4 regions of the Priestia sp. J2 genome follow, and region 1 is predicted to be linked to each of the others. Evidence: riboswitches for the same ligand, from Rfam matches in the RefSeq annotation. Region 1 holds a riboswitch; each other region holds the start of a gene.
The links. Region 1 has a riboswitch for thiamine pyrophosphate ahead of thiT (energy-coupled thiamine transporter ThiT). Riboswitches for the same ligand answer to the same signal wherever they lie in the genome.
Positions count from the first base shown of each region.

Region 2: linked by a shared signal. The riboswitch ahead of tenA (thiaminase II) and the one ahead of thiT (energy-coupled thiamine transporter ThiT) in region 1 are both predicted to bind thiamine pyrophosphate.
Region 3: linked by a shared signal. The riboswitch ahead of LJY09_RS02800 (thiamine phosphate synthase) and the one ahead of thiT (energy-coupled thiamine transporter ThiT) in region 1 are both predicted to bind thiamine pyrophosphate.
Region 4: linked by a shared signal. The riboswitch ahead of LJY09_RS04505 (acetylornithine deacetylase) and the one ahead of thiT (energy-coupled thiamine transporter ThiT) in region 1 are both predicted to bind thiamine pyrophosphate.

Region 1 is NZ_CP086208.1:2,514,550-2,519,841, reverse strand. It holds gene LJY09_RS12650 (cysteine hydrolase family protein) at 1-5, shown strand, start outside; gene LJY09_RS12645 (GNAT family N-acetyltransferase) at 100-591, shown strand; gene LJY09_RS12640 (hypothetical protein) at 695-1,063, shown strand; gene LJY09_RS12635 (amino acid permease) at 1,100-2,539, opposite strand; lysine riboswitch at 2,642-2,826, opposite strand; TPP riboswitch at 3,001-3,101, shown strand; gene thiT (energy-coupled thiamine transporter ThiT) at 3,134-3,742, shown strand; gene LJY09_RS12625 (ethanolamine ammonia-lyase reactivating factor EutA) at 3,899-5,292, shown strand, end outside.
Region 2 is NZ_CP086208.1:2,055,262-2,060,553, reverse strand. It holds gene LJY09_RS10355 (cell wall hydrolase) at 1-197, shown strand, start outside; gene LJY09_RS10350 (sodium-dependent transporter) at 229-1,563, opposite strand; gene LJY09_RS10345 (hypothetical protein) at 1,740-1,922, opposite strand; gene LJY09_RS10340 (TspO/MBR family protein) at 2,224-2,970, opposite strand; TPP riboswitch at 3,197-3,295, shown strand; gene tenA (thiaminase II) at 3,392-4,081, shown strand; gene LJY09_RS10330 (aldehyde dehydrogenase) at 4,109-5,292, opposite strand, start outside.
Region 3 is NZ_CP086208.1:525,448-530,739, reverse strand. It holds gene LJY09_RS02820 (thiazole biosynthesis adenylyltransferase ThiF) at 1-755, opposite strand, end outside; gene LJY09_RS02815 (thiazole synthase) at 752-1,519, opposite strand; gene thiS (sulfur carrier protein ThiS) at 1,525-1,728, opposite strand; gene thiO (glycine oxidase ThiO) at 1,725-2,852, opposite strand; gene LJY09_RS02800 (thiamine phosphate synthase) at 2,836-3,459, opposite strand; TPP riboswitch at 3,582-3,683, opposite strand; gene LJY09_RS02795 (hypothetical protein) at 3,842-4,057, opposite strand; gene crcB (fluoride efflux transporter CrcB) at 4,105-4,494, opposite strand; gene LJY09_RS02785 (fluoride efflux transporter FluC) at 4,495-4,893, opposite strand; gene LJY09_RS02780 (amino acid ABC transporter substrate-binding protein) at 5,235-5,292, shown strand, end outside.
Region 4 is NZ_CP086208.1:866,151-871,442, forward strand. It holds gene LJY09_RS04495 (dihydrodipicolinate synthase family protein) at 1-549, shown strand, start outside; gene LJY09_RS04500 (MFS transporter) at 660-1,958, shown strand; TPP riboswitch at 2,138-2,240, shown strand; gene LJY09_RS04505 (acetylornithine deacetylase) at 2,355-3,632, shown strand; gene tenA (thiaminase II) at 3,638-4,309, shown strand; gene LJY09_RS04515 (ABC transporter ATP-binding protein) at 4,302-5,066, shown strand; gene LJY09_RS04520 (ABC transporter permease) at 5,063-5,292, shown strand, end outside.

The DNA.
Region 1 (5,292 bases):
AATAACCGATGTGCATGCGCACATCGGTTTTTTATGTAGATTATGTTTCTTAAAAGAAGTAAAATAAAGATAATTCTATACTATAAGGAGTTTGTACATATGATCATTCGTTATGCTAAAGAAGAAGATTTACCTATGCTTGTTGAAATTTATAATCAATCCGTTCAAACAAGTGCTGCTACTTTTGACTTAACGCCTGTAACAGTAGAACAAAGAAGGGGCTGGTTTAATAATCATATTAGCAATGAACTTTTTCCACTTATTGTCGCGGAAAAAGATGGAGTAGTAGCGGGCTATGCTTCGCTTTCCTCGTATCGAGATAAAGAAGCGTACATTCAAACAGTAGAGCTATCGATTTATATTGATAAAAATCAACAAGGGCATGGTATTGGGAAACAGCTTATGAAGCGCATTTTGGAATTAGCTAAAGAGCTCGACCATCACGTTGTCATTTCAGGAATTACAAAAGGGAATGATATCAGTATCAAAATGCATGAGCAATTTAATTTTACATTTTGCGGAGAGTTTAAAGAAGTGGGCTGGAAATTTGATCAGTGGCAAGATGTACTTTTTTATCAGCTTATTTTATAAGATGTATGACACCTTTACACATTGTAACGTTTTAGTTTCATGTGTAAAGGTTATTAAAATAATAAGTTGTTTTATTATTTTAATACGAAAGGTGTTAGCTATCATGAGTACACATTTTCAATATCAACATCTAAGAGCTGTGCCGAAAAAATGGTCCCAAAATGAACTGCATATCCAGCTGAATAGAATCAAACACAATTCTGAACTATCTACTATAGCAGCAGATCCGCTTTTTCATCTGTTAGAATGTACCCGTTCAGGCCTTCAAACTAAACAAGAAATCATAGACTACATCCAAACCATTCCTAATCACCAACTTCCATCTTTTGCAACTCATTTAAGCAGGTTAATTCAGCGTATTTATTATATCGAAGCTGCTGATTACTATAACCGTCCCCTCAAAGGTTATATGCTTGTTATGAAAAACCAATCCGCTTATATATCTCTTCATTTTGCCGATCAGCTCATATAAAAAAAGCTCTCTATTCAAAAGAATAGAGAGCTTTTTTTATTCGTATTTTTTCACTGTTACTTGACATTCTTTTAACGGGATAAGCTTCGACTTTTTCGTCCATTTGTATCCTAACCAAACAATTAAGAATAAAGGAAGTCCGATATAAGAAACAAGTACACCGTACCAGTCAATCGAGTCACCCATAAACGCCGAATAGTTTTGGCCTAAAATAACAACGGCACATAAAATAAAGGCAAAGATAGGGCCAAATGGGAAAAGTTTTGCATGATATGGAAGTTCACTCAAATCATGACCTTGAGCAACAAATGCTCTTCTAAAACGATAGTGGCTGATCGCAATTCCTAACCAAGCAATAAAACCAGACATACCAGAAGCGTTAAGTAACCACGTATATACCGCACCGTCTCCAAAAAATGAAGCACCAAATGCAAGTGTACCGACAAGTGCCGTTGCGATTAAGGCATTAACTGGAACGCCTCGTTTATTCACTTTTGCTAAGAACCTTGGTGCTTTTCCATCTTTCGCTAAGTTCCACAGCATACGCGTAGAAGCATACATTCCTGAGTTACCAGCAGATAAAACAGCTGTTAAAATAACGGCATTAATCGCTGATGCTGCAAACGCCAGACCTGCTCGTTCGAATATTAAAGTAAACGGACTTACTCGCACGTCATCACTTGCTAATGAATTCGCTGTGTATGGAATAAGCATTCCAATAACAAAAATAGCTAAAATATAAAATAACAAGATGCGCCAGAAGACTTGTTTAACTGCGCGAGGAACCGTTTTTTCCGGATCTTCACTTTCTCCAGCTGCGACTCCAAGCAACTCTGTTCCTTGGAATGAAAAACCAGCTGCCATAAAGATACCTAGTACAGTGAAGAATCCACCGTGAATCGGTCCATCACCAAGCGTGAAGTTTTTAAAACCTGGTGCTTCATTGTTAAAGATACCAAAAATCATCATAATACCAATAACTAAAAAGATAATAACCGTTACTACTTTAATTAACGAAAACCAAAATTCAGATTCACCAAATCCTTTTACAGAAAGGTAGTTAAGCCCAAACATAATTAATAAAAACAGGGCACTCCATAAAATAGAAGAAGAGTTCGGGAACCAAAATTTCATAATAAGGGCTCCAGCAGATAATTCAGCTGCAATCGTAATAGCCCAGTTATACCAGTAGTTCCAGCCGAGAGCGAAACCAAAGGATGGATCTACAAAACGAGACGCATACGTACTAAATGAACCAGCTTCAGGCATATAAGCTGCGAGCTCTGCTAGACTGGTCATCAAAAAGTAAACCATTACGCCAATAATAGCGTAAGCTAAAAGCGCTCCCCCAGGTCCTGCTGTGTGAATTGCTCCACCACTTGCTAGGAATAAGCCGGTTCCGATGGCTCCTCCTAATGAAATCATCGTTAAGTGGCGAGATTTCAACCCACGTTTTAATTCTTGCTGCTCTTGCATAGATAAATACTCCTTTCGAATGTACGGAAAGAGACGGGATAACATAAAAAAAGCCCGCAGTATATGTGCGCGCTTTTAAATCTGAAAACCGCGTCAACCTTCCGTGAAGATAGCTCTTCACATCACTCGCATGATGTGACAGTTCTGTTCCTGTTCGGAGACAGCCCCAGCTTAAATCAACCGAGAAGTGATTTAAACTTCGGCAATTTTTCCTTTCAAGCAACATCCTCAATGTTCTCTGCATTTCCGTTACTTTACTATTAAAAACTGCGACCTCTACCTCATCGATTAGGATGAGGGTTTTTTATATTCAATTGACATAAAAGAAGTATAACAAATACTAAAACGATTGTCATTATAAAAAATAGATTCAGAAAATAGAAACATCTTTGAAATCTCTCGAATCTATTTTGTTACGTATGGTATAATAAACATTGTCTTTATACTACATAAATATCCAAACGTACCACAGGGGGAGCCGCCGTGCTGAGAGTGAACGAAATGTTCAGACCCTTCGAACCTGTTAGTTAACGCTAGCGTAGGAATGTGGGAATAGTAGCATATATTTGCTTACTCCTGTGTAAACCGTTTGATATGAATGATTCAAAAACAGGAGTGAGAAACGTGAATAAAGCATTACCTTTACAGGCTAAAATTGAAATAGCTATTTTTGCAGCATTGGCTTTTTTGATTGATCTTTTACCTTCTATAAAAATTGCAATAGGTGTAAGCATTTCGTTCTCTATGGTTCCTATCTTTATTATGTGTTTTCGATGGGGAGTTAAAGGAGGAGCTTTATCTGGATTTCTATGGGGAATATTACAACTAGCTTTAGGAAATGCGTATATTTTAACCCCGTTGCAAGCTTTTATAGAGTATATTATCGCTGTTACCTTTATTGGATTTGGCGGGATTTTCTCTAGTTCTATTAAAGGATATTTAGCTAATAATCAAAGATCAAAAGCTTTCTTTTTTATTATCTTATCTTTAATTATAGGAAGTTTTGCTCGTTATTTTTGCCATTTTATTGCAGGTTTAATATTTTGGGGATTTGCTGCACCAAAAGGAATGCCTGTTCTATGGTATTCTTTCTCCATGAATGGGATTTCGATGATTGGGTCGTTGCTATCATGTCTAATTATCCTTTCACTGTTAATCCCATCGGCATCAAGAATGATTGTAACTAAATCACACTCATCATAAGAAAAAAGACTAAATCTGCCAAGATTTAGTCTTTTTTCTTATTTGTCACCTTTGTTTACACAAAAGTGTGTCAGGTTTGATAACATAGTTAGTGAAATATTCAAAAAACTGTTTTATGATAGTCAACATATTCAAACGAGATAAAGGATTGATCGTATGCTACAGAAATGGATCACGAGCATAGGTTTAGATATTGGAACAAGCACAACAAAACTGATTGTAAGCAAACTGTTAATAGCAAATCAACAAAATCAGTTTACGCTGCCAGGCTGTCAAATTATTGATCGTCGCGTAACGTATGCAAGTTCCATCTATACAACACCTATGGTAAACGAGGTTGAAATCGATGTTCGAAGGTTAACGCTATTACTAGAAAAAGAGTACAAAAAAGCAGGGATCTCCTTAGATCAAGTGGAGGCGGGTGCTGTGATCATCACAGGAGAAACGGCTCGGAAGCAAAATGCAGAGAGTATCGTTCACTATCTAGCTGAACACGCTGGGAATTTTGTTGTTGCAACAGCTGGTGCTGACTTAGAAGGAATGTTAGCGGCAAAAGGATCGGGAGCAATCGAACATTCTGCTGAAACCAATAAAGTGATTGCCAATATTGATGTAGGTGGAGGCACTGCTAACATCGCCTTATGTCAAAATGGAAAAGTGATTGAAACGTTTACCCTGCATGTAGGCGGAAGATTAATTCGACTAAACGAAGATGGTATTGTTACCTACGTTTCGTCTTATTTAACTGAATTTTTAAAAAATAATTCTCTGATGCTTCAAGAAGGCGAAAAAGCAACATTTGAAAAACTCTCGTCTATTTGCAAATTGCTAGCTAAAGAAACCGTGGATTATGTGAGCGCACTGAAGCAAACCTCTTTGCTGCTCGTTTCCCCTCATACAAGATCTTCTACTCGGCCAGAGACAATCATGGTCTCGGGAGGAGTAGGAGCCATGATAGAGAAGGAGAAACCAAAAACAGTGAAGGAAGTGGCCATACACGGAGACATTGGTCCGCTGCTAGCTTATCAGTTTCAAGCCATACAGGTATCTCAAGCCGCTGAAACAACGCGAGCCACTGTCATTGGAGCTGGTATGCAAAATACAGAAGTTAGCGGATCAACCGTATACATTAAATCAAAGCGGCTGCCGCTAAAAAATATTCCGATTATAGAGATACCCGTACAGCAAGAGGAGGAGTGGAATCCGCAGCTGTTTCAAGAAAGAGCTCGAACGGCATGTATGCAGGCTTCAACTGTTTTCAGCGCAGAAGATCCTCCCGTTGCTATTGCTTTATCTCATTTCCCTTACTGCAGCTATAGAATGCTGCAAGAATTAGCAAAAGTAATAAGCGCTGAATTTGGTGCTTGTTTTAAAGGAGCTAAGTGCCTCGTTGTTTTATGCGAGCAGGATATTGCTAAAGCTTTAGGACAAGCACTAGCCAAACAGGAGAACGAATTAGAAATTATTTGTTTAGATCAAATTGACTTTACCCACGGAGATTATATCGATCTAGGGTTACCCGTAGCTGGAGAGGCAATCTCTGTTTCGAT
Region 2 (5,292 bases), 460 kb from region 1:
AGTTTACACCTGTACAAAACGGTGAAATTAATAAAGCAGCGGATGCTGAAGCAAAAAAAGCTGTAAATGAAGCACTAGCGTTTAGAGGTCAAGGAAAAGGCTCGTTATTCTTCTTTAACCCAGATAAAACAAGCGATCAATGGCTTCGTCAAAAACAGGTTACGATTACAATCGGAAATCACGTTTTTGCAAAATAAACAAAAAAAAGCACTCAGATGAGTGCTTTTTTTAATATGCAACAAGTAAGCTTAACAGAACAGCTATAATAATAATAGGTAATACGTATTTAACTAGAAAGAACCATGCGTTGAATAATTTAGCGCCTTTTGTACTTCCTGAAATAAACTCTTCATACACGGCTTCTTTTTTCATTTTAAATGTCACAAAAATCGCAATGGCTAAACTTCCAAGAGGCAGCATTAAATTGCTCACAAAAAAGTCAGCTACGTCAAATATACTTCTGCCAAAAAGTGAGACATGTTTTAGTACACCAAACGAAAGCGCTGATGGGATACCTACTACAAACACAAGAATCCCTGCTAAAGAAGCATAGCGAGTTCGTTTTGTCTGATCGTCTTTGGTTAAAGCAGCTACGATAATTTCCAGCAGTGAAAAAGCAGACGTAAGCGTAGCAAATAGAAATAAAATTAAAAACAGTGCTAAAAAGACGGTGCCAAACGGCATTTTCTCAAATACTGTTGGCAAGACCACAAACAAAAGTCCAGGTCCTTCGGTTGGCTTTAATCCGAATGAAAAAACAGCTGGAAAAATAGCCAAGCCTGCAAGCAGCGAAACAAACAAGTTCAAAATAGCAATGGTGCCCGCTGAACGCGTCAAGCTTACTTTTTTCCCTAAATAAGAGCTATATGTCACCATGCAGGATAATCCTACGCAAAGCGAGAAAAACGACTGACCGAGCGCATAGAGAACAGATGACCCTGTAATGGCTGAAAAATCCGGTTTTAAAAAGAACTTTACTCCGTCCATAGCTCCGTCTAATGTTAAAGAGCGAACCACAATGATAATAAAACAGATAAATAACAGCGGCATCATGTATTTATTAGCACGCTCTATGCCTTTTTGTACGCCTTTTGAAATAACAAACACTGTAATTAATAAAAACAGCGCCTGTGCACCTAATACCACATAAGGTTGGCTAATGACGGCATTGAACAACGGACCGTACTCTTTTCCGCTTAGCATACCGGTTACGCTCATAATCGTATATAAAATCACCCAGCCGCCAACGACGCTGTAAAAGGAAAGCAAAACGACACAGCTGAGTACTCCCAGCCTGCCAATCCATACCCAAGCGGACTTTGGAGCAATTGCTTTATAAGCACTAATCGCTTCTTTTCCCGTATGTCTTCCAATGATAAATTCTGCCAACAGAAGCGGCAATCCAATAAAAATTGTAAATAAAATAAACAACGCAAAAAATGCTCCACCGCCACTGGTTCCGGTTACGTATGGAAATTTCCATATCGCTCCTAGACCAATTGCTGCCCCAGCAGATGCTAAAATAAAACCGAGGCGTGAAGACCACTGATTTCCTTTACTCATATAATGTTACTCTCTCCTCTTCTAAACTCAAAACTCATCTGATTAGTACTGTACCATAAATGCAGAAGAAAATCATTCCCGTTTTACTTTTTTCTATAAAACGATATCTATATAGAATAGAAAAAATGAAGAAGCAGCTGCCTCTTCATTTTGAGTTTGATGTTTCTATTCAAAAATTATTCTCTGTACGATGATTCGTCTCCACGGTAGGCTTCTTGATTTGATATTTCTTCAATATGCATATGCCCTTCTCTCTCTAAACGAAGAACTGTACGCTCTGCATCTTCATAACTCTCGCACGTCACTTGTTTATATTCCATATCGTCTTTATCTGTGTAAGCCACTAAATATGTTTCCATTTTAACTCCTCCTATATAAACTATATGTAACGTATGTTGCCTTTTTCGTTTATTTCTAAACATATAGGCTCCAAACATAAAGCCTAGCATACTATAATAGCGGAACTTCAATTTAAAAAGTTGAATTTTTCATTATGCACCGATGCAACATGGAGGTTACGCTTATGACATTTATTTTATCATTCGTACCAATTGTTGTTCCTTTTGGTATTTTAATTAGCTTAATTGCTTTTACAGCTGCTTTTTTACAATCAAAAGAGCATCATAAAAAGCTCTAGCTTACAAAAGCTAGAGCTTCTTTTTAAAAACGTCTATAGCGTTTAATCAGTCCCACAATAATAGCAATTGCTAATAAAACAATCGAGATGATAACAGTAATGACAATTGGCTGATTTCCACTTTGTTTCACCGCAATGGCAATATAAGCCCAAATAAAAACAAGCGGATAAACAGCGTCTCGGTTTTTTAATGTAAACATAATGCCCAGCGCAGCCCCTACCAGCAGCATAATAATCGTCCATGCTAACTCATTTAGGCCAAGTAAGTGCTGTATTCCATTTGCTTGAAATACGACAAATACATTAACAATAGTCGCAACAGAAATCCATCCAAGATAAAGCGAAATCGGCAGACGCATAAACCATGTCGTCATCCGAGAATGCTGAATAATGGAATATACAATCATTAATGTGCCTAAAATAAAGAGCATAACTAAAAGGGATAACTTATAGTAATCGTTTTGGAAAATAAAGATCCACGCACTATTTAACAAACAGTTTAGAAAAAACCAAATGCCGATACGTGCATATATTTCCTTTTGATCTTCTCTTGCAAAAAATTGGCGTATAACCCAAATGGTTAATAACAAATAAATAACGCCCCAGATAGCAAAGGCATAACCGGCTGGTGTAAACAACGTAGGAACTTGCGCAGAAGCCTCTGCCGTTGTTTTGCCTCCTATTGGAATCGCATTTGCTAAATAATTCACAAGAAGTGTAATAGCCAAGCCTACTGTATTTAATACAGCATACAAACGAAATTTTGCCATTTTGTTCTCTCCTTTCTTCTATTTATATGGGAATGTTTCGGAGACGAAAACGGCTCTTCCCTTCATTAATACCTCTTCTTCCCTAAAAATATGCATTTTTAAACAAAAATGATTAAAAATAGCTTCAAGAAGCTACCTCTTTAAGAGATAAAAACCGTTAGGGAACAATTTTCCGTAACGCTTTCTATTTTTCAGAATATATGGTAAGTTAAACATAGACTAATAGGAAGTCCACTAGGGGTGCCGACCGGCTGAGACAAGTTTTCTTGATCCCTTTGAACCTGATCTGGCTCATACCAGCGTAGGAAAGTGGCAATGTTCAGTTTTGTACTGTCCTTTGCCACTCCGTTTATAAACGGAGTGTTTTTTATTTCCTTTATGTGCTTGTTTGTGACTTCCTCATAATTAAAGGAGGATTTTGATGTCATTTTCATCTCAATTAAGACAAGAAGCAAACTATATTTACGAAGCCATTTTTAACCACCCTTTTATTAAAGGAATTGCTGAAGGAGACGTGCCAAAAGAAGCGCTTATTCACTACGTTTCTCAAGACTACGAATACTTAACAGCATTTGTCCGCATTTACGGCGCTGCTTTAACAAAATGCCGTACGCGTACCGAAATGGAAGCCTTTAATGCCGGCATTTCTACGGTATTACATAGTGAAGTACACCCTCATAATAATTTTTGTGAAGTAGCAGGCGTACGCTATGAAGACCTCCACACTGAGGCTCTTTCACCAACGGCCAGCCACTACATTAACCATATGACAAGCGTTGCGCATACAGGCAGCTTAGCGGAAATCATTGCCGTGCTTCTTCCATGTCCGTGGACGTACGTTGAAATTGGCCAGCGCATTACAGAACAAGTAAATCCATCTCCTTCTCATCCTTTTTATGAATGGATTCAGTTTTATAATAATGAAGAAATGAATGGCACAACACAATGGTTTTGTAACAAACTTGATGAACTCACCGAGCAAGCGACTGAAGAAGAACGTAATCGTATGAAAGATCACTTTATCAAAAGCTGTGAGCTGGAGTATTTATTTTGGGAAATGGCGTATACACAAGAAAAATGGCCGCTTTCTCAGCTTTCACTTTCAAAATAACGAAAAAGCCTCCTATCAGGAGGCTTTTTATTTCAATAATTTTTTAATCATTTTCAAGTTTTGTTTCTCTGAAGGATAGCGGAATGACAAATCAAACTTGGTTGTTTGAGACAGCATGCTTTTAAAATGAGAAAATGTCTGAAAGCTGTCTTTTCCATGATATTGGCCCGTACCGCTTTCTCCAACTCCGCCAAAGGGTAAATATGGCGTAGCGATATGCATAAGCGTATCATTTATACAGCCTCCTCCAAATGAAAGACGCTCCGTTATGACGTTTTGTACATTTGCACTTTCCGTAAACAAGTAAAGAGCTAACGGCTTAGCTTTTTCTTGAACTTTATGAATAACTTCGTCTAACGTTTCGTATTCAATCATAGGAAGAATAGGCCCAAAAATTTCTTCTTGCATAACGTCTGATGTCCAGCTTACTTCACTTAACACCGTAGGTTCTATTGTGAGCGTACTTTTATTATACCCGCCTCCAACTATAGCGTTTCCGTCTTTTAAAAACTCAACTAGCCGAATAAAATGGCGCTCACTGACAATACGGCCGTAGCGCTCACTTTCAAGCGGATTACTACCGTAAAATTGATAAATCGCTTCGCGAAGTTTCTCCACTAGCTGCGCTTTTACCTTTTTATGCACGAGCAAATAATCGGGAGCAACGCACGTTTGGCCTGCATTCATTCCTTTGCCAAACATAATTCGCTTCGCTGCAAGATCTAGGTTTGCATCTTCATGTACAATGCACGGACTTTTTCCTCCTAGCTCCAGCGTGACGGGAATAAGCTGCTTCCCTGCTTCTTGCATAATAATTTTCCCTACATTTACACTTCCCGTAAAGAAAATATAATCGAGGGGCTGTTTTAAAAGCAGGCTCGTCGTGTCTACAGCGCCTTCAATCACGGTCACAAATGCTGGATCAAAAGCCTCAGCTAGTAATTCTTGTATAACCCGAGATACGCTAGGCGTTAATTCAGAAGGCTTTATAATCGCCGTGTTTCCAGCGGCAATCGCTCCTACTAAAGGAGACAGCGCTAATTGAAACGGATAGTTCCACGGAGCAATAATTAACGCGACTCCATACGGTTCAGGAACAATTTTCCCTTTAGAGCCCACGTGTGTTAAAGCGGTTTTTACTTTTTTAGGCTTCATCCATTTTGCTAAATGCTTAAGCGTAAACCGAATTTCCTCTAGTAAAATCCCAATTT
Region 3 (5,292 bases), 2.0 Mb from region 1:
AAAAAGGGATACGTTTGTTCACTGCCGCATGAGCGGCAAGCAGATTTGCGAAACACGTTCACATTGATGCTCGTATACTCATTTTTCCATACGTCAAACGAAACAAGTTCCCTTCTGAGCGCATTCCAGTCTCCGACTAATATTTTTAACACTTCTGTTACTTGATGAGCGACTACCATTTGTACAGCAGGACTAATAATCCCCACTGTATCACATGTTAACCCTCCAAGCGGTACAGACTCAAGCAAACAGGATAAACACGGTGTTTCACTTGGTATGATAGTATAACTAATTCCATAACTTCCTACACATGCTCCATAAATCCAAGGAATATCATATTTTTGTGATAAATCATTCATTACAAGGCGTGTGTCAAAATTATCGGTCGCATCAATCATAACATCTATCCCCTCAACAAGCTGTTCTAAAACTTGAGGGGTACCGTCTGCTACGTGCGCTTCTACTTTTACATCATGATTAATATCGTGAAGCCGTTTTTTAGCGGCAATTGCTTTTGGGATTCTTTTATCAGCATCTTTTTCACTATACAATTGCTGCCGCTGAAGGTTGCTCCACTCTACATAGTCCCGGTCAATGAGCGTTATTTTCTTTACCCCCGCTCGCGCAAGGGCCTCGGCGTTCCCTGTTCCAAGAGCACCTGCTCCTACAATCAGAACATGCTTTTCTTGAATTTGCTGCTGTCCGCCTTTTCCAATAGGTTGAAACAGTTCTTGGCGGGAATAACGATTAATCAACCGATACTCATCCCTTCTGTTGGACTGCTTGCCGTTGCATATTGTTTCTTTTCAATACGTCCTGCTTCAAATGCTGCTCTTCCTGCTTCAATCGCTAGCTTCATAGCACGAGCCATTTTCACAGGATCTTTTGCTCCTGAAACAGCTGTATTTAATAACACACCATCTGCTCCTAGCTCCATAGCTTGAGCCGCATCTGAAGCCGTTCCAATACCTGCATCTACAATTACTGGAACAGTTGATTGTTCAATGATAAAACGCATGTTCAACGGATTAATAATACCTTGACCTGAACCGATAGGCGAAGCTCCTGGCATAATGGCATGTACGCCTAACTCCTCTAAACGACGCGCAAGTAAAACATCATCTGATGTGTAAGGTAAAACGGTAAAGCCCTCCTTTAACAGCTCTTCACTAGCTTTTAATGTTTCAACGGGATCAGGAAGCAGCGTTTTATCACATCCAATTACTTCTACTTTCACCATGTCACAAAGTCCAGAAGCTTTAGCTAATTTAGCAATACGTACCGCTTCTTCTGCAGTTTTTGCTCCAGCCGTGTTAGGTAACAGAGTGAAACGCTTCACATCAAGTGCTTCTAGTAAATTAGGCTGATTTTGATCAAAAATATCCATTCGTCTAACAGCAAATGTTAAAATTTCTGTTTCCGACTCTTCTACCGCTTGACGCTGAGTCGTAAAGTCCGGAAATTTCCCTGTTCCTAATAATAAACGTGAATTAAATGTATATTGTCCAATTTTTAACATACTCTTCATCCTCCTCCTACAAATGAAACGACTTCTAATGTATCTCCATCTTTTAAACTTGCAGCACTATGTTCTTCTTTTTGTAAAATGTTCTTGTTTAGCTCAACAATTACCACTCGTTCATGCAGGTTCTGAGCCTGCAACAAGTGCTCGACCGTTTCAATTTCATCTCCAACAGTAACGGTCTTACCATTAATGATTAGATTCAATGAACTCCCTCCATTACTCTCGTTAGCTGAAATGATGTAAAAAATGAATGATTCGGCTCTTTCCCTACCAAAGCATCAGCCATAATTTTTCCAGTTGCAGCACTTAATAAAATACCGTTTCGGTAGTGGCCAAACGCCATGTGTAGATTCGCTATTTCAGGATGCTCTCCTAAATAAGGCCAGCCATCATTTGTTTGTGGACGAAGACCTGACCATGCTTTTTCAAATGTGGCTTCTTTAATAGCCGGCAGAAGCACAGCAGCTTTATCCAGCAGAAATTGAATACCTTGTGCAGAAACGGTCTTAGTAAAATCATGCTGCAGCTTAGTTGCCCCGATTACGATTCTTCCACCAGCCTTTGGCACTAAATAAAAACCTTCATCTAAAAAAATCGTTTTAGAAAGCAGCGGCTTATGACTTTGAAGAGCAATACACTCTCCTTTTACAGGAAATACCTGACCTAAATGTTCAGAAGAAATAAAACGTTTAGCCCATGAGCCTGCTGCGATCACTACTTTTCCTCCATAAAAAGAGCCTTTAGACGTCTGTACACCTTTTACTGTTTCATTTTCCGTAATAAGAGAATGAACGTCACAGTATTCAAATACATCTGCTCCGTGATACAAGGCTCCATGAGCAAGAGCATGTGTTAACTTAGCCGGAGCTAGCTGGCCGTCTCCAGGTATTGTAATGGCTCCGTATATGTCTGGAGAGAGCCCCGGTTCTAACAACCGCGCTTCTTTTACGTCGATCCATCTTACATCTTTGTCCCATTGATGATGCTGATCGGCTTTTTTCTTTAATACGTGTGCATCTTCTTCTGTTACAGCGACTTTTAATAAGCCTTTTTGAATAAGCTCTACGTCGATTGCCGTTTTTTCTTTTAGTTCCTTCACCAGTTCAGGAAACATACTTCTGCTCTTAATAGCAAGGTCTAAAAGAGGACCTTCTTCATCAATTTCAGCTTGAGCACCTAAAATACCAGCAGCTGCACTTGAAGCTTCACAACCAATTTGATTGCGCTCAAGAATGGCTACTGACGCTCCTTGTTTTGACAAATGATAAGCGATAGAAGAGCTAATTATGCCTCCTCCGACTAACAGTACATCATAATGCTGCTTCATTTTCTCCACCTCCAGATGTCCATATATGAGAATATTGTTTGATTGCTTTAAGCGGATCTTGCGCAAGCATGACACCAGACATCACAGCTATACCGTGTGCTCCTGTTTGCAGCACCTCTTTGGCATTTACAGGTGTAATTCCACCAATCGCAATAACTGGTATCTTCACAGCGTCTACTACTTCTTTTAACGCTGCTATCCCTCGGCTTTTTAATTCTTTTTTTGAATGAGTTGAATAAATATGTCCGTATAGAATATAGTGAGCTCCATCTTTTTCAGCTTCTAGAGCTTCTTCCACAGAGTGAACTGATTTTCCGACAATAAGAGAAGGAAATGCGTCTCTAACGCACGAAACGTCTAAACTATGATAGGCAAGCTGCACCCCTTTTGCTTTTAAAGCATGCGCTACATCAACTCGGTCATTTACAATAATTTTAGAGCGACAAAATGGCAGGCTTTCTAGTAAACATTGAATCTGCTTTGCCGTTTTCTTTTTTTCTCTAATATGAATGGCACCCGCAAAAGGCACGATAGCCGTTAAAATGTCCCGAACCTCTTCAATTGGCTGCTTATCTGTTGTAATGACATGAAATTTAGGAATATCCATATGATCGAAACCTTTCCATTCAGAATAAAGAGAAATTTCAATCACTTTATCTTGTGTAGAGGGCTTTATTACATACAAAAAAACCACCCTACAACGTAGAGTGGTTAGCATGTATCGTTATGTAAACATGATCGCCACTTCCCTACGCTGGTACAAACCAGATCAGGTTCAAAGGGTCCGAAATGCATTCGTCTCAGCTTCAAAAAGCTCCCCTAGTGATTGCTATTTATTGATTTTGTTTTTGCACTTAAAATTATAACACAACTAGATGTAAATACAATATCTCTTTATGCTCTTACGGCTCTCTTCCTTTTATAGATGTATCTTTTAAGCTTCTTTACTAAGAGGCCCGGCGCACCGCACCATTCTGCTTTTTATATCGTTAGTAATCGGTATAGTCGTCAAATTCTTCTTTGTCTTTTTCCTTTTTCCGATCCCATATAAACAGCAGGAGTAACATAATAAAAGTTAGAATATAAAAACCGTAAAAAATAAATGCCGCCACAACATTTATAAATAAAAATAAAAAACCGATGATCTGACCTGCAACAGCAACAATCAACAAAATGTATTTCCAAACTTCTGCTTTTCTATCCATTCTCTACTTCTCCGTCTTTTTGTTTTTCCCTACTAGAAACGTTCTCTTTATTTAAATAAAAACGTTCCTGCCAGTAAACCGACTGTAAATAAACCAATTGTTCCAAATGCTGAAATCCCCACGTACACCAACATTTTCTGATAAGATTTTTCTCGAATTAACTGCACGGTTTCCACACTAAACGTTGAAAAAGTGGTAAAAGCCCCGAAAAAACCAATGCCGATCATTAGAAATATTGAATCATTATAAGCATGACTCGGAACCTTTCCATAATAACTACCGTAAAAAAGACCAAGTCCAAACGCACCAAGCAAGTTAACAAACAGCATTGATACTGGAAAAGGAGGATTTGAAGCTGTTTTTGTAACCTTTAATCCCAAAAGATAACGGCATATGCCTCCAGCTGCCCCCCCAAGTGCCAAGCTCACTATGCTCATTTACTTCACCTCATGTACTTTTACTAAATTTTTTCCTGCCGTTTCACCGCATAGATAGCCTGCTAAAGCAAAAAGGATTCCGCCTACTAAAGAGACAATGAAATAAATGGCTCCACCCCATAAATAATGCTGAGTGAGAGAAACGAAGTCTCCTGCAAACGTTGAATACGTGGTAAAACCGCCGCATAAGCCCACGCCTAGTCCAAGCTTGATCCATTCCTTTGGCTGTTTCCACGCAAAAAATCCCGTTAATAGTCCTAATATGAAGCTACCTAATAGGTTTTCAATTACTGTTCCTATTGGATACCCCGTATATAATAAGGAAAGATTTAGAAAATAACGTGCATACGTACCAGCGATAGCACCAAAGGCAATTGAGATTAAGTTTATGGCTTTCATCATATCGCTCCGTTTCATAAATTCTTCTTTAAGTGTACCATAAGGAATTTATTTCTACCTTAACATTTAACTATATGTTTATTGCACCAAAAGTCATGAAAAAATGAAAGAGAAAATCGTCGCATGAAACTTCCTTTTTACTCCTCGGATATCCCTTAAAAATCCATTTAATCCAAATTCTAAAATCTTTCTGTATCCTTATGACAAACCGTGTATAGAAGGTATATTTCCCTTATTTTAAGTCACATTAATCGTATAAGTTTTTTTTGTTGACTTTTGCTGTGTTCTTGTTTAGTATCACAGAGTATCATTTCCTATCAGAATACTAGGGGGTTTAGAAAATGAAGAAATTTGCTGCACTTTTGTCGCTACTATTAGCTTTCACAGTTGTGCTTGCCG
Region 4 (5,292 bases), 1.6 Mb from region 1:
GAAACGTATTTTATAAAAGTAGCAAACAGTGTCCCGAATGATTTTCCCGTATATTTATATAATATTCCTCAGTGTTCAAGCAATGATTTAACGGCAGAGGTAGCTCAAAAAGTGGCAGATTCATGCAAGAATGTAATTGGTATTAAATATAGCTACCCTGACTATTTACGCGTAAATGATTATTTAAATATTAACGATGGAAACTTTTCTGTTCTTCCCGGAACCGATCGTTTATTTTTAGCAGCTCTGGCTATGGGATGTGAAGGAGTTGTCTCCGGTGTATCGGGTGTTTATCCCGAGCCTTTTGTAGAGACTTATAATGCCTTTAAAGCGAATGATTTAGAAAAAGCGAGAAAGATGCAAAAAGTTGCTATTCAATATTGTGAAGCTCTTTTAAACGGAAGCAACATGTCTTATTTTAAAGAAGCATTAAAATTGAGAGGCATTGATGTTGGTGGCATGAGATCTCCTCAAATAGATTTAACAGAAGAAGAAGTCAAAGAATTAGATGATAAACTAAATAGCATTCGTCCAAAGAGCAGTGTTTAATAATTGGTTCATGTTCTGAATAAACTCATGCATTTCTAGTGAACAGGGCTGTTTGATAATAAGCAAACAGCTCATTCACTATAACGATTAAGGTTATGGAGGGATATTCTATGGCGGTTACATCTAAATTAAATGAAAGCGTTAACAAAGATTTAGGTCCTGTAAAGCAAGATGTAAAAAAGACGAATATACGCTGGTGGCTTATTATTGTATTGCTAATTGGAGCAGTTGTTAACTATTTAGACCGCTCTAATTTAAGCATCGCTAATACCACGATTGCCAAAGAGTTTGGGCTGTCTTCTACACAAATGGGTCTTTTGCTTTCAGCTTTTCTCTGGCCATATGCCTTAGCAAATCTACCAGCAGGCTGGCTGGTTGACAAATACGGGCCGAAAAAAATGTTTGCATGGGCATCAGGCCTATGGTCTGTGGCAACGGTAGCAAGTGCATTTACTAACACGTATTCTGCTCTTTATGCCATGAGAATGCTTCTTGGTGTATCGGAGTCTCCTTTTTTTACTTCAGGAATTAAAGTGACGGAAAGATGGTTTAAAAAAGAAGAGCGCGGCCTTCCTACTTCGATTATTAATACAGGGTCTCAAATTGCTAATGCGATTGCTCCGCCACTTCTAACGGTACTGCTTTTAACAATGAGTTGGAGAGGAATGTTTGTTGTTATAGGAGCAGCAGGCTTTATTGTGATGTTTGTTTGGCTAAAGATATACCGAGATCCGGATTATGTTGCCAATAAAGTGAAAGCTGTCCCTAAAGAAGAAATAAAAATCAGTCATACCTCACAAGCAAAATGGTCACAGCTGTTTAAATATAAAAGCACATGGTTTATGATTATCGGGAATTTCGGAATTATGTTTACGATATGGGTTTATTTAACTTGGCTTCCTAGCTACTTAGAAACAGAGCGCGGTTTTAGCCTAAAACAAACGGGCTGGATTGCTGCTATTCCGTTTCTAGCAGGAATCATAGGAGTGTTGCTTGGTGGTGTAATTTCAGATAGATTTATTCGAAAAGGAATTAATGCAGTAACGGCAAGAAAAATACCAATTGTAGGCGGGGCAATCTTAGCCGCAGCATCGGTAGCACCCGTTCCTTTTATTGATAATGCAGCCTTAAGTATTGTCTTATTGTCGATTGGCTACTTCGCGTCACAGCTGCCATCAGGCGTCATTTGGACTCTAGCGGCGGATATTGCACCAAAGGAACAAGTTGCTTCACTCGGCGCTATTCAGAACTTCGGTGGATTTCTAGGAGCGGCAATGGCTCCTATCGTAACAGGGTTTATATTAGATGCAACGGGAACTTTTACGGCGGTTTTCCTGTTAGGAGCAGGACTGCTTTTAATTGGTGCTATTAGTTATGGCGTATTTTTAAAGAAGCCAATAGCTAACTAGTAATGTCACAAAAACAAAGAGCACACACTGCATGAAAAAGGTGTGTGCTTTTTCTTTTACTACTAAAAAGGAAACTATTTTCATTACCATGTCATGAACCTTTCTATTGAATAAAACGCTTTACTATGATAAAACTATTACAGGTAAACATATGATAATAGATTAATTTCATAGAGATACAACACCACTAGGGGTGCTTTCGAAGCTGAGAGAGACGATAAGTCTTAACCCTTATAACCTGAACTAGGTAATACTAGCGTAGGAAAGAGGTATTGTAATGGATGTTTTGTATGGGATTTCCTTACGAACTCGTTATAATAATTTTGTGTACATAAACAAAAACACTTCTTTCCTGCGAAAGAAGTGTTTTTTTATGCGTAAAGGAAGGTGTCATACATGAAAGAAACAATTGATTTGCTTGTCAAACAGGTAGAGGAGCGCAAAGGAGAGTTAATCCAGTTATTAACAACGCTTGTTTCGTATAAAACGCCAGCGCCTCCTGCACGAAATTCTCATGAAGCGCAGCTGTACGTAGCGGATTTTCTTAAAAACTGCGGTTTTTCCATTGATATGTGGGACTTATATTCTAACGACCCTATCGTAGTGGGAACGTTAAAAGGACAAAAATCGGCTGACTATCAAAGCTTGATTATTAACGGCCATATGGATGTTGCTGAGGTACAAGAAAATGAAAATTGGGAAACCAATCCGTTTGAAGCTGTTGTGAAAGACAATATGATAATTGGACGCGGAGTTGCTGATATGAAAGGCGGTTTGGCGGGAGCATTATTTGCTGTGCAGCTTTTAACAGAAGCAGGAATCGAGCTGCCAGGAGACTTGATTTTTGAATCCGTTGTAGGAGAAGAAGTAGGAGAGGCAGGTACGCTGCAATGCTGTCAGAAAGGGTATACAGCTGATTTTGCGCTTGTAGTCGATACAAGTGATTTACATATTCAAGGTCAAGGCGGAGTGATCACGGGATGGATTACGATAAAAAGCAGTAAAACCTATCATGACGGTACACGCCGAAGTATGATTCATGCTGGAGGAGGGCTGTTAGCCGCAAGCGCTATTGAAAAGATGGCAAAAGTGATCGGAGGGCTACAAGAATTGGAGCGTCACTGGGCTGTTACAAAGAGCTATCCAGGATTTTTGCCAGGGACAAATACGATTAATCCAGCAGTAATCGAAGGCGGAAGACATGCTGCTTTTATTGCAGATGAATGCAGGCTGTGGATCACCGTTCACTATTATCCTAATGAATCGTACGACCAAGTATCAAAAGAAGTGGAAGAATATATTATAGCTATTGCAAAAGCAGATCCATGGTTAAAAGATAATCTGCCAACCTTTGAATGGGGAGGCACATCAATGATTGAAGACAGAGGAGAAATCTTTCCGTCATTAGAAATTGATGAAAATCATGCAGGAGTGCAGCTGCTTGCAAATACTCATGAACAAATGGAAGGGAAAAAGCCTCCAATTGATGTGTCAACTAGCGTAACAGACGGGGGATGGCTAGCTGATGCGGGAATTCCCGCCGCTATTTACGGTCCGGGAAATTTAGCAAATGCACATGCTGTGAACGAACAATTAGATATTAATCAGCTTGTTCAATATACAAAAGTGATAGTGCAGTTCATTTATACGTGGCTGCATACGCATAAGGAGTGATCATCATGAAATTTAGTGAACGATTATACGAAAAGCTGCAGCCTATTTGGCGTCAAAATCATAATCATCCCTTCGTACAGGGGATGGGAGATGGAACGCTTGAAAAGGAGAAGTTTCGCTTCTACATGATTCAAGATTACCTTTACCTAATTGATTATGCCAAATTATTTGCGATTGGAGCCATGAAAGCTACCGATCTTCAAACGATGGGGAAATTTGCAGCCCTTTTAGATTCTACATTAAACGAAGAAATGAGTCTGCACCGTGAGTATGCCAAGAAATTTGAAATCAGCGAAAAAGAATTAGAAAAAGCGCAGCCATCTCCTACAACGCTTGCATACACGCACTATATGCTGCACGTTGGTCAAAGTGGAACATTAGCTGAATTAGTAGCCGCTCTTTTGCCTTGTATGTGGAGCTACTGGGAAATAGGAAAAGAACTTAGTGAAAAGCCTGGAGCTAACAATGAGTTTTACCGTGAGTGGATTGAAATGTACAGCTCAGAAGAATTTGGAGAACTGGCGACATGGTGTATCAATTTATTTGACTCACTTACTGAAGATAAATCAGAAGTGGAATTAGAAAAGCTTGAAGAAATTTTCTTGAATACGACGCGTTTTGAGTATATGTTCTGGGATATGGCTTATAACGAAGCGATGTGGCCAATTCATGAATAGGTCTGTGTTATCTTTTCAAAACGTCAGTTTTACGTACAAGAACGGTGATCAAGCGATTTTAAAATCATTAAACTTAGACGTGAAAGAAGGCGAGTTTGTCAGTATCGTTGGAGCGAGCGGCTCTGGGAAAAGTACGTTGTTTCGTCTCATTACAGGTCTTGAACAGCAGAGTGAAGGCGATATCGTGATTAACGGAAAGTCTTATGAAAAGCGACTAGGAAAAGTAGGCTATATGCCGCAGCAAGATTTGCTGCTTCCGTGGCGTACGATTCTAGACAATGCAGCACTGCCTCTTGAGCTTCACAATGTATCAAAAGCAAGTGCTCATAAGCAAGTGTCTCAGCTGCTTGAAGAGTTTGGCCTAAAAGGGTATGAAAACCGTTTTCCAAGTGATTTATCCGGAGGGATGAAGCAGCGCGTTTCTTTTCTTCGGACGGTATTAAGCGGTTCTAACGTGCTGCTTTTAGATGAGCCTTTTAGTGCACTTGATGCAATCACACGTTTATCGATGCAGGAATGGCTGCTTGACCAATGGCAAAAGCGTAAGCATAGCATCTTATTTATCACTCATGACGTCAATGAAGCGCTTTTTTTATCAGATCGCATTTTTATCTTTTCAGACAAGCCAGTAAGTTGTCTTGAAGAAATTCAAGTGCCGCTTAGCAGACCTCGAACGCAAAAAGATCTGAATCAACAGCGAGTGCTTGATGTGAAAGATTATTTAATTGAACAGCTAAGATCGAAGGTGAACACATGAAAAAGTACGGGGCTTCAGTGATTTTAGTAGTCATTTTGCTGGCTGCTTGGGAAATTGGAGCACGCATTGTAAACTATCCGTTTATTTTACCAACGCCCAGCGGTATTTTAACGAAGCTTTGGGAGCTGCGAATGGATTTATTGTTTAAGCATTTACCAGCTACGTTATCTATTGTCGTAATTGGGCTTGTAATATCCGTTGTGCTAGGGGTTCTGCTGGCTGTGTG